Regions from separate parts of the Mesorhizobium sp. M0195 genome, predicted to be linked through region 1. Evidence: predicted binding sites of a transcription regulator. Region 1 holds the regulator's gene; the other holds the start of a gene.
The links. The regulator LexA, encoded in region 1, represses DNA repair genes until DNA is damaged. The targets are predictions, from matches to a motif close to TGTTCNNNNTGTGTTCNG.

Region 2: the regulator LexA is predicted to act here: its motif matches at 2,472-2,489, upstream of dnaE (DNA polymerase III subunit alpha).

What each region holds. Positions count from the first base shown of each region.
Region 1 is NZ_JAMYSV010000018.1:80,049-85,559, forward strand. It holds gene NKJ12_RS25930 (molybdopterin molybdotransferase MoeA) at 1-306, shown strand, start outside; gene NKJ12_RS25935 (hormone-sensitive lipase) at 314-1,144, opposite strand; gene kynU (kynureninase) at 1,241-2,488, opposite strand; gene lexA (transcriptional repressor LexA) at 2,939-3,673, shown strand; gene NKJ12_RS25950 (ComEC/Rec2 family competence protein) at 3,667-5,511, opposite strand, start outside.
Region 2 is NZ_JAMYSV010000025.1:166-5,676, reverse strand. It holds gene dnaE (DNA polymerase III subunit alpha) at 1-2,206, opposite strand, end outside; gene NKJ12_RS28085 (acetyl-CoA carboxylase biotin carboxylase subunit) at 2,628-4,637, opposite strand; partial or broken gene NKJ12_RS28080 (alcohol dehydrogenase catalytic domain-containing protein) at 4,851-5,511, shown strand, end outside.

The DNA of each region.
Region 1 (5,511 bases):
GTGGCGAGCCTGGTCTGCGCTCAGCTCTTCCTGAAGCCGCTGCTGGCGCGGCTCGGCGGCCGCGCCTTTCAGCAGGATATCCGCCGGGCACGGCTCGGTGCTGCCATGCCGGCCAACGATCTCAGGCAAGATTATGTGCGGGCTGTTGTCACAGACGACGCCGGTGCGCTCGTGGCGACGCCGTTCGGCATCCAGGACTCCTCGATGCTGAAAATGCTGGCCGATGCCAACGGGCTGATCGTCCGCGCGCCGTTCGCGCCTGCTGCGGCGGCGGGCTCCCCCTGCGACGTGCTGATGCTACGCTGAACCTGCCTCACTCCGAGGTCAAGGTCCGGGTCAGCGGATGGTCTGGATCGGCCAAACCGTCGATGATGTTGAAATGATGCCGGTCGGGCTCGACCACGGAGCTGGTCGCGGCACCCAGGCCGATCCAGATGTTGGCCAGCAACGCGCTCTGGCGCAGGAATTCGGCGCGCTCGCCGCCGCCGGCCCAGCAGGTCAGGCGGGCCTTTTCCATCGGGCGCAGCAGCACCGGACTTTCGGCCTGCGCCTCGGCCTCATCGATCGCCAGCGTCTCGTTCATGCCGGTGCGCATGATCGGGCGCAAATCATGCACCCCCGAGATCGACACCACGTGACGAACGCGCCGGACCACTTCGGGCGCCAGCGGCGTTGTCCTGGTAACCATCCGGCTAACAAGATGGCCGCCGGCCGAGTGCCCGGTCAGCATCAGCGGCCCTGCGACCATCGCCGCCGCCTTGCCTATCGCCGCGCCGACTTCCTTGACGATGCTGCCAATGCGTATCTGCGGACAGAGCGTGTAGGACGGCATGGCAACTGCATAGCCGCGATCAACAGCGCCCGCGGCAAGATGTGACCAGAAACTCTTGTCGAATGCCATCCAGTAGCCGCCATGGACGAACACCACGACCCCCTTCGGCTTGGTGGCCGGCAGGAAAAGATCGAACCGGTTGCGTGGGTTATCGCCATAGGCCAGGTCGAGCCGCGCCCTGCCCTCGGTCGAAAGCGCCTCGCGGAAAACCTGCGCGGGCTCGACCCAGGCCGCCGGCCAGCGATCGCTGCCGGCTATGTTGGCGCCGTTGGCATAGGCGTTGTCCCAATCGGCAATATGACGTTCGAACACCCTGCGCCCTCCCTGGCAATATGGCCTTGCAACCTAGCCGCGAGCATCGCGCGGCGCATCATCGCCAGCCTCACGATTCCAGCTCTCGCATCAATCTCAAGTGACAGCCGCCTTGATGGCGAAGCGCGCATCCTTCCACGCACCGGTGCGCAGGATGTCCTCAAGCACTTCGACGGCCTGCCAGACATCGGCATAGCCGACATAGAGCGGGGTGAAGCCGAAGCGCATGGTCGATGGCGCGCGAAAATCGCCGATCACACCACGTTCGATCAGCGCGCGCATGATCTGGTAGCCATGCTCATGCATGAATGAAATCTGGCTGCCGCGTTTTTCCCCATCGCGCGTGCTTTCGAGCGTGAGGCCGTAAGTGCCGCACTTTGCCTCGACAAGCTCGATGAACAGATCGGCCAGTGCGATGCTCTTCTTGCGCACCGCAGTCATGTCGACATCGTCCCAGATGTCGAGCGCGCCCTTCAGCGTGCGCATCGAAAGGATCGGCTGGGTGCCGCACAGAAACCGGCGGATGCCGGTGCCGGCCGCATAGCCTGGCTCGAAGGCGAAGGGTCGTGCATGGCCCCACCAGCCGGTGAGCGGCTGCTGGATGTCGGAAAGATGCCGCTCAGCCGCATAGATGAAGGCAGGCGCGCCCGGGCCGCCATTCAGATATTTATAGGTGCAGCCAACGGCAAAATCGGCGTTTGCTTTGTCGAGCTCGACTGGCATCGCGCCAGCGGTGTGGCAGAGATCCCAGACGATCATCGCCCCGGCTTCCTGGGCCGTGCGCGTCAGAGCCGGCATGTCGCGCAGTTCGCCCGATTTGTAGTTGACGTGATTGACCAGCACCACGGCGGTGCGATCGTCGATCAGCTCCTCGATGGTCGGCGCGTCGACCCCCGAGAGGCGCAGCAGCGCATCTTTTCGCGTCGAAACCACACCCTCAGCCATGTAGAGGTCTGTCGGAAAACTATCTCCCTCGGCGACGATGGCCTGCCGCTCCGGTCGCATGGCCATGGCCGCGTGCAGCAGCTTGTAGATGTTGACCGACGTCGTGTCGCAGACCACCGTCTGGCCGACCGCGGCACCGATCAGGCGCCCGAGCTGGTCGCCAAGTTCAAGCGGCATGTTGAACCAGCGGGCCGTGTTCCATGCGCGGATGAGATCATGCGACCATTCTTCGGTCGCGGCCTTGCGCAATTCATCGAAGGCGGCACGTGAAGCAGCTCCTAGCGAATTGCCGTCGAGATAGATCACTCCTTGCGGCAACACAAAGCGGTCGCGCATCGCGCGCAGCGGATCCGCGGCATCCATCGCCTTTACGGCCACGAGATCGGGAATTCCCGTCATGATTTGCCTGCTCCCTCAAAAAAATCCAACGCAACGCCGGACACGCATCAACTGTTCTTCCATTACCGGGTAGCGCGTAGCAAGGCTCCACCGGCGAGAAGCAGCCTGACCAGGCGGTGGAAACCTGGAGTTAGCCCGAGGTTGGCGTTTTGAGTTCGTTTCGTTCACGGTGCATTGACCAAACAGCACCAGTCGATACGGGTTCAATTCCGTGCCCTTTGCCGACCGACGGCCGATGCCAGTGCCGCCTTCAAGGAGGCCAGAACGGCGCAAACGAAAGCAGAATCAAGGGGATGAGGCTCGCGGCGGTGAAAATACGGTACGCCGGTAGGGGACGTCGTTTGTTTCCCGAGCCTTAACGCATTCATTAAACTTTAAACAGTTGCGGAACACAACTGGAACAGATAGTGTCTGTTCTGGGTTTGTTTTCTGATTCTGTTGGGGGTCGCTATGCTGACACGCAAACAACACGAACTGCTTATGTTCATCCACGAAAGGTTGAAGGAAAGCGGTATCCCACCTTCCTTCGACGAGATGAAGGAAGCGCTCGACCTGGCTTCCAAATCCGGAATCCACCGACTGATTACGGCGCTGGAGGAGCGCGGCTTCATTCGCCGTTTGCCCAACCGGGCCCGTGCGCTGGAGGTACTACGCCTGCCTGACTCGATCGCCCCCGGCCTCAATGCGGCACGCAAGTTCTCGCCGAGTGTCATCCAGGGCAGTCTTGGGCAAGGTGCCCCTCGGCAGGGCAAGCCCACATCGTCGCGCGTCCCTGCAGCCGGCAATGACGACGATGTCGTCGCCGCCGTTTCGATCCCGGTAATGGGCCGCATCGCCGCTGGTGTGCCGATCGATGCTATCCAGCACCAGACGCATTCGATTTCGGTGCCGCCGGATATGATCATGGGCGGCGAGCATTATGCGCTCGAGGTCAAAGGCGATTCGATGATCGAGGCTGGCATTTTCGACGGCGACACGGTGATCATCCGCAACGCCGATACGGCGAGCCCCGGTGAGATCGTGGTGGCCTTGGTCGACGAGGAGGAAGCGACGCTGAAGCGGTTCCGCCGCAAGGGCGCCTCGATCGCCCTGGAGGCCGCCAATCCGGCCTACGAGACGCGCATCTTCGGACCAGACAGGGTCAAGGTGCAGGGCAAGCTCGTTGGGCTGATCCGCCGCTACTGAGTTGCGCCCTTGGTGCCGGCTTTTGGATTGTCGGCTCTGCGGTATGGCGGCAGGCCGCGCGCCGCGCGTGAAAATTTCCGCTGCACGTGCCAGGGCCGGTATGATTTTTCGACGGCGAAGCGGATTTCGGCGCGTGTTGCCGCTTGTGGATCGAAATAGACGGCCGCACTTCCCGCGCGCGCCAGTTGCCGTTTGGTGACGACGAGGACCAGCCGGTCGTAGTAGCAGGGATTATGGGCGGTGGCGTCGTCGATGACGATCAAGCTGGCGAAGGCGCAGGCTGGCCGTGCGGTATCGCGGTCCTTGGCTTGCGCAATGATCGCGCCGGATGGATGCCTGGCGAGGCAGAGACCGTCCGTGCAAATGAACGGCATGCCCGGCGGTAGGTCGGCCGGATCGGCAATGTCGAATTGCGGATCGTTCTTTCCAGGTGTTTCCGGCGCGACGATAGCCTCTGATGTGAGCGCGCGTTTCCAGTTGTCGATCGTGAACTCATTCGGGCGTGCCCGGTTGACGGCGAGCTCACCGCTGCCGATCGGCAGCGCGACCAGCCGTGCGTCCTCCGAGATCAATACGTCGGGTACGCGCGTCTGCGTTGTCGTTAGCAAGCCGGCGAGCGCAAAAGGAAGTGCCGCGAGCCGCAACCAGGTCGTCGCCATGCTGGCAATGACGAGGGCGATCGTCACCAAAAGGACAGATCTCAGCGAAATCAGTCCGACCGCATCGATCGGCGAGCGCTCGGAGATCCACCCGGACAGGGCGATCATCGCCGTCAGCCCTTTGCCCATCACGTATAGGAAAGGCCCATCCGCGCCGAACGGCATCGCCAGCGCACTGAGGACGGCGAAGGGCATGACGACCAGTGAGACGATGGGCATGATGGCCAGATTGGCGAACAGGCTGAGCGGCGCCACGCGCTGGAAATGCCATATGGCGAAAAGCGCCGTGGCGCTCCCTGCAATGATCGAGGTCATCGCCAGGCCGCCCATGCCCAGCAGGACCTTTCGCGTGGCGAGGCGTAGCGGCGACCGCCGCGGCGGCGGCGTGGTGGCCCTGCCGGCGCGGTAGTCGGACCAGCCGGCATAGGCGCCGACAAGGGCCGCCGTCGCGGCGAAGGACATCTGGAAGCTCGGACCGACCACCTCGTGCGGCGACACCACGATGACCGCGATGGCCGAGATCGCCAGGTTGCGCATGGTGAGCGCGGCCCGGTCGAACAGCACGGCGATAAGCATCACCGCCAGCATGATGAAGCTGCGTTCGGCCGCTACCACAATGCCGGAAAAGACGAGGTAGGCCGCAATCGAAAAAAGCGCGGCGGCTGCGGCATATTTCTTGACCGGCCGTCGCGATGAGAAGTCGGGAAACAGCGCAAAGGCGCCGCGTAGCAGCGCCATGATGGTGCCGGCGACCAACGCCATATGCAGCCCCGAGATGGAGATGATGTGGTAGATGCCTGTACGCCGCATCGCTTCGTTGATCTCCTCGGGAATGCCGGCGCGCACGCCAACGATCAGCGCAGCAGCAATCTCGCCCTCGGCGCCGCCGATGCGGCTGCGGATATGGTCGGCGATGGATTCGCGCGCGTCTTCGATCGCGGAAGAAAGCCGCGCGGCAAGCGGCATGCTGCCCGAAGCCACGACTTTCGGATTGCCGAGAAAGAAGCCGCTGCCGCCGATACCGGCGAAATAGCTGTCGAAGGAGAAATCATAGCTGTCGGGCCGCACCGGGCCGGTCGGCGGCAGCAGCCGCACATAGCCGGTGATCTCGGAACCAGCGGCCAGCTCAGCCGGTATCTTCATCGCCGAAATGCGGACCCGTTCCGGCATGTAGCGCAG
Region 2 (5,511 bases), on a different contig from region 1:
GCAGCAGATCGGCTTCGCCCAGCGAATAGCCGGAGAGCTCCTGCGCAATCTGCATCACCTGTTCCTGGTAGACGATGACGCCTTGCGTCTCCTTGACGAGATGGTCGATCTTCGGGTGGATCGACGCCATCTCCTCCTCGCCGTGCTTTCTGGCGTTGTAGGTCGGGATGTTCTCCATCGGCCCCGGCCGGTAGAGCGCAACGAGCGCGATAATGTCCTCGATACAGTCGGGCCGCATGCCGATCAGCGCCTTGCGCATGCCGGCACTTTCCACCTGGAACACGCCGACCACTTCGCCGCGCGACAGCATGGCGTAGGTTTCTGGGTCGTCGAGCGGAATGTGGGCGAGATCGATCTCGATGCCGCGGCGGCGGATCAGCTTGACCGCCCTGTCCAGCACGGTCAGCGTCTTCAGGCCAAGGAAGTCGAACTTCACCAGCCCGGCCTGCTCGACATATTTCATGTTGAACTGGGTGACCGGCATGTCCGAGCGCGGATCGCGGTACATCGGCACCAGTTCCGACAGCGGCCGGTCGCCGATGACGATGCCGGCGGCATGAGTCGAGGCGTGACGGTACAGACCTTCCAGCTTCTGCGCCGTGTCGAGCAGCGTCTGTACGATCGGCTCGCGCTCGGCCTCCTCGGCAAAGCGCGGCTCGTTGGCGATGGCGTCGGCGAGCTTGACCGGATTGGCCGGGTTCGACGGCACCATCTTGCTCAGCTTGTCAACCTGCCCGTAAGGCATCTGCAGCACGCGGCCGACGTCGCGCAGCACGGCGCGCGCCTGCAGGGTACCGAAGGTGATGATCTGGCCGACCTGGTCGCGGCCGTATCTCTGCTGGACGTAGCGGATGACCTCCTCGCGCCGGTCCTGGCAGAAGTCGATGTCGAAGTCGGGCATCGACACGCGATCGGGATTGAGGAAGCGCTCGAACAGCAGCGAAAAACGCAGCGGATCGATGTCGGTGATGGTCGTCGAATACGCGACCAGCGAGCCGGCGCCTGATCCGCGGCCCGGGCCGACCGGAATGCCTTGCGCCTTGGCCCATTTAATGAAGTCGGCAACGATCAGGAAATAGCCGGGATATTTCATCTTCTCGATGACCCCGAGCTCGAAATCCAGCCTCTCGCGATATTGCTCGACTGTATAGCCGGGCGTCGGCCCGTGCGCCGCCAGCCGCGCCTCCAGTCCTTCATGCGCCTGCCTGGCAAGCTCCTGCGCCTCCGCCTTGACCGCCGCATCGGCGTCGGCGACATCGCGGCCGGCAAAGCGCGGCAGGATCGGGTTTCGTGTCTTCGGATAGTAGGAGCAGCGCAGTGCGATCTCGACGGTGTTGTCGATCGCTTCCGGCAGGTCGGCGAACAGCCTCGCCATGTCGGCCTGGCTTCTCAGGAAATTGTCGGGCGACAGGCGGCGGCGATTATCGGCCGCAACCACGGAGCCTTCGGCGATGGCGATCAGGGCGTCATGCGCCTCATAGTCTTCACGAGAGAAGAAAAACGCTTCGTTGGTGGCAACCAGCGGCAGATCGTGGCGGTAGGCGAGATCGACCGACGACTGCTCGATCGCGCGGTCGTAGCCGGAGACCCGTTCCAGTTCGACATAGAGCCGGTCGCCGAACAGGCCCTTGAGCGCCAGCAGCCGGGTCTCGGCGAGTTCACGGCGGTCCTCTTTCAAGGCATTGCCGATCGGACCGCGCGGCCCGCCGGTAAGGCAGATCAGACCGTCGGAATGGCCTTGCAGCATCTCGCTCGTCAGATGCACCGCCTCTCCGGGCGGTGTCTCGAGGTAGACGCGGCTGACCAGCCTGACCAGATTGCCGTAGCCGGCCTCGGTGGCGGCGATCAGCACCACCGGCCGCATCTCCGGCCCCTGCCGCCTGCGGTCGCGCTGGCTGTCGTTCGCCTCACCGGAAAAGGCGAGGTCGATCTGGCAGCCGATGATCGGCTGGATGCCGTCCTTCACTGCCTTTTGCGCGAATTCCAGCGCACCGAACAGATTGTTGGTGTCCGTGACGGCGATTGCCGGGCATTCGTCCTGCACCGCATGGCCGACGATCTTGCCGAGCTGCAAGGCACCTTCGAGTAGCGAATAGGCCGAATGCACGCGCAGATGAATGAACCGACGCGCCGCCGCCTCTGCCCGCGATGCCTTTGCATAGGCCTCGCGCAGCAAGGGATCGCGTGGAAGTCTCTCATCCGCCATGGTTTTTTCGCGCCGCCTCACAGGGACTCAGTCGATCAAGATGTATTGTCCGGCAGCAGATAACATGAGTCCAGCAGAAGCGATTGGAGCTTTGGACGTTTAGAGCAACCGCCGAAGCTGCCGATCTCCCCCCTCGTGGGGAGATGTCCGGCAGGACAGAGAGGGGCGCCGTCCCGCCAACCTCAGGCCGGAAATACAAAACCCGCCACAGCGGGCGGGTCGTTGGAGCCATTTAGCACTATACTCAGATTAGTAGCATAGCTGCCGGCACAAAGCAAGAACAAAATACGTTGTGAGGGCAAAAAAACCGAATTCCGCACGCCCCTCGCCTTGTCCCTCCTCAAGCAAGCGTGCTCAACCAATTGCAGGATCGCGTTCCTTCGCTCCCCTTTGTCCCACCAACCTCAAGCAGATTACAGCCTCACGCGAATTCCATGATCACCGCATCGACGGCAAGGCTGTCGCCGGGCTTGGCGTTGAGCTTCGAGACGATGAGGTCGCGCTCGGCGCGCAGCACGTTCTCCATCTTCATCGCTTCGACCACGGCAAGCGTCTCGCCGGCCTTGACCTCCTGCCCCTCGGCAACGGCGATCGACACGACGAGGCCAGGCATCGGGCAAAGCAGCATCTTCGAGGTATCCGGCGCCACTTTTTCCGGCATCAGCCTTTCGAGTTCGGCGGTGCGCGGCAGCATGGCGCGGGCTGTCACCGAGATGCCTTTCCAGGCGATGCGGAACCCGTTCAGCACCGGCCTGACCTGCGCCGCGACCTTGCGGCCGCCGACCGTGCCGCGCCAGATGAGATCGCCCGGCCGCCAGTCGGAGTTCACGGTCAGTGCCTTGCCGTCGATTGTGAGGTCGAGCTCCATCGGAATGGAAATCATCCCTTCGACGATGGCGACCGAAAGATAGTCCGGGCCGATCTTCACCACCCAATCGCGTTTCAAGGCGCCGGAATGCGGCGCCAGCCGCCCGCCCAGCCGGTCGAGCCGGTCGCGGCGCAGCAGTTCCACCGCGGTGGCAATCGCGGCCAGCACCGCTTTCTCCTCGGCGTCTGGCACAATGGGCGCGAAGCCGTCGGGATACTCCTCGGCGATGAACGCCGTCGATAGCCGCCCTTCCCGCCAGCGCGGATGCTGCATCAGCGCCGCCAGGAACGGTATGTTGTGCTCGATGCCGTCGACGACGAAACTGTCCAGCGCTTCCGACATCGCATCAATCGCCGCCAGCCGCGTCGGCGCCCAGGTGCACAACTTGGCGACCATCGGGTCGTAGAACATCGAGATTTCCGAGCCCTCGGTAACGCCGGTATCGTTGCGGATGACGATTTCGCCGAATTTTCCCTCTTTCGGCGGCCGGTATTTCGTCAGCCTGCCGATCGACGGCAGAAAGTTGCGATACGGATCTTCGGCATAGAGGCGGCTTTCCACCGCCCAGCCGTTCAGCTTGACGTCGCTCTGCTTGATGGCGAGCTTTTCGCCTGCCGCCACGCAGATCATCTGCTCGACCAGGTCGATGCCGGTGATGAGCTCCGTCACCGGATGCTCGACCTGCAGCCGCGTGTTCATTTCCAGAAAATAGAAGTTCTTGTCGCTGTCGACGATGAACTCGACCGTGCCGGCGCTCTGGTAGTCGACGGCCTTGGCCAGCGCCACCGACTGCTCGCCCATGGCTTTGCGGGTCTTGGCGTCGAGGAACGGCGACGGCGCCTCCTCCACGACCTTCTGGTTGCGGCGCTGAATCGAGCATTCGCGCTCGCCGAGATAGAGCGTGTTGCCATGCGCGTCGGCGAGCACCTGGATTTCGATATGGCGCGGATCGACGATGAACTTTTCGATGAAGACGCGGTCATCGCCGAACGAGCTTTTGGCCTCCGACCGCGCCCGGTCGAAGCCGTCGCGCACCTCTGCCTTGCTCCAGGCGATGCGCATGCCCTTGCCACCGCCGCCGGCCGAAGCCTTGATCATCACGGGATAGCTGATTTCGCCGGCTATTCTTTCGGCATGGGCGGCGTTCTCGACGACGCCGAGCCAGCCGGGCACCGTCGACACCTTGGCCGTATTGGCGAACTTCTTCGATTCGATCTTGTCGCCCATCGCCTTGATGGCCTTGGGCTTCGGGCCAATAAAGACGATGCCTTCCTGCTCCAACGCTTCGCAGAAGGATGCCCGCTCGGACAGGAAACCGTAGCCGGGATGCACGGCCTCTGCTCCTGTGGCCTTGCAGGCGGCGATGATCTTTTCCGGGACCAGATAACTTTGCGCGGCCGGCGAAGGCCCGATATGCACCGCCTCGTCGGCCATTTCGACATGCACGGCGTCGCGGTCGGCATCGGAATAGACCGCGACGGTGACGATGCCCATCTTGCGCGCCGTCTTGATCACGCGGCAGGCGATCTCGCCACGGTTGGCGACCAGGATCTTTGTGAACATGCAGGCCTCGTCCCTCGGCTGCCTTTTTTTAACGGGCTTCCCGTTTTATGGGCTTCAGAAGGGCGGTCAAGGCAAAGTCGGAGCCTATCCCGGATGTAGATCGGTGAGCGCTGACGAAAATCCGGGGTCGGAACGTCGCTTCGTGCATAGCGCGGAGCTGAATGGTAAGTTAAATCTAGCTTGGATTGCAGACCGTCTTGGGAGGATTGCCTGATGAAAACGCGCGCCGCTGTTGCTGTCGCCGCCGGAAAGCCGCTGGAGATCATGGAGGTCGACCTCGAGGGTCCTCGCGATGGCGAGGTGCTGATCGAGATCAAGGCAACCGGCATCTGCCACACCGACGAGTTCACGCTGTCGGGCGCCGACCCGGAAGGCCTGTTTCCGGCGATCCTCGGCCATGAGGGCGCCGGCCTCGTCGTCGACGTCGGCAAGGGCGTCACCTCGGTCAGGAAGGGCGACCATGTCATCCCGCTCTATACGCCGGAATGCCGGCAGTGCCCGTCCTGCCTGTCGCGCAAGACCAACCTGTGCACCGCCATCCGTGCCACGCAGGGACAGGGCCTGATGCCCGACGGCACCTCGCGCTTCTCGATCGGCAAGGACAGGCTGTTCCACTATATGGGCTGCTCGACCTTTTCCAACTTCACCGTGCTGCCCGAGATCGCGGTGGCCAAGGTCGATGCCGACGCGCCCTTCGACAAGATCTGCTACATCGGCTGCGGCGTCACCACCGGCATCGGTGCTGTGATCAACACGGCCAAGGTCGAGCAAGGCGCGACGGCGATCGTCTTCGGCCTCGGCGGCATCGGCCTCAACGTCATCCAGGGCCTGCGCCTTGCCGGCGCCGACATGATCATCGGCGTCGATGTGAACA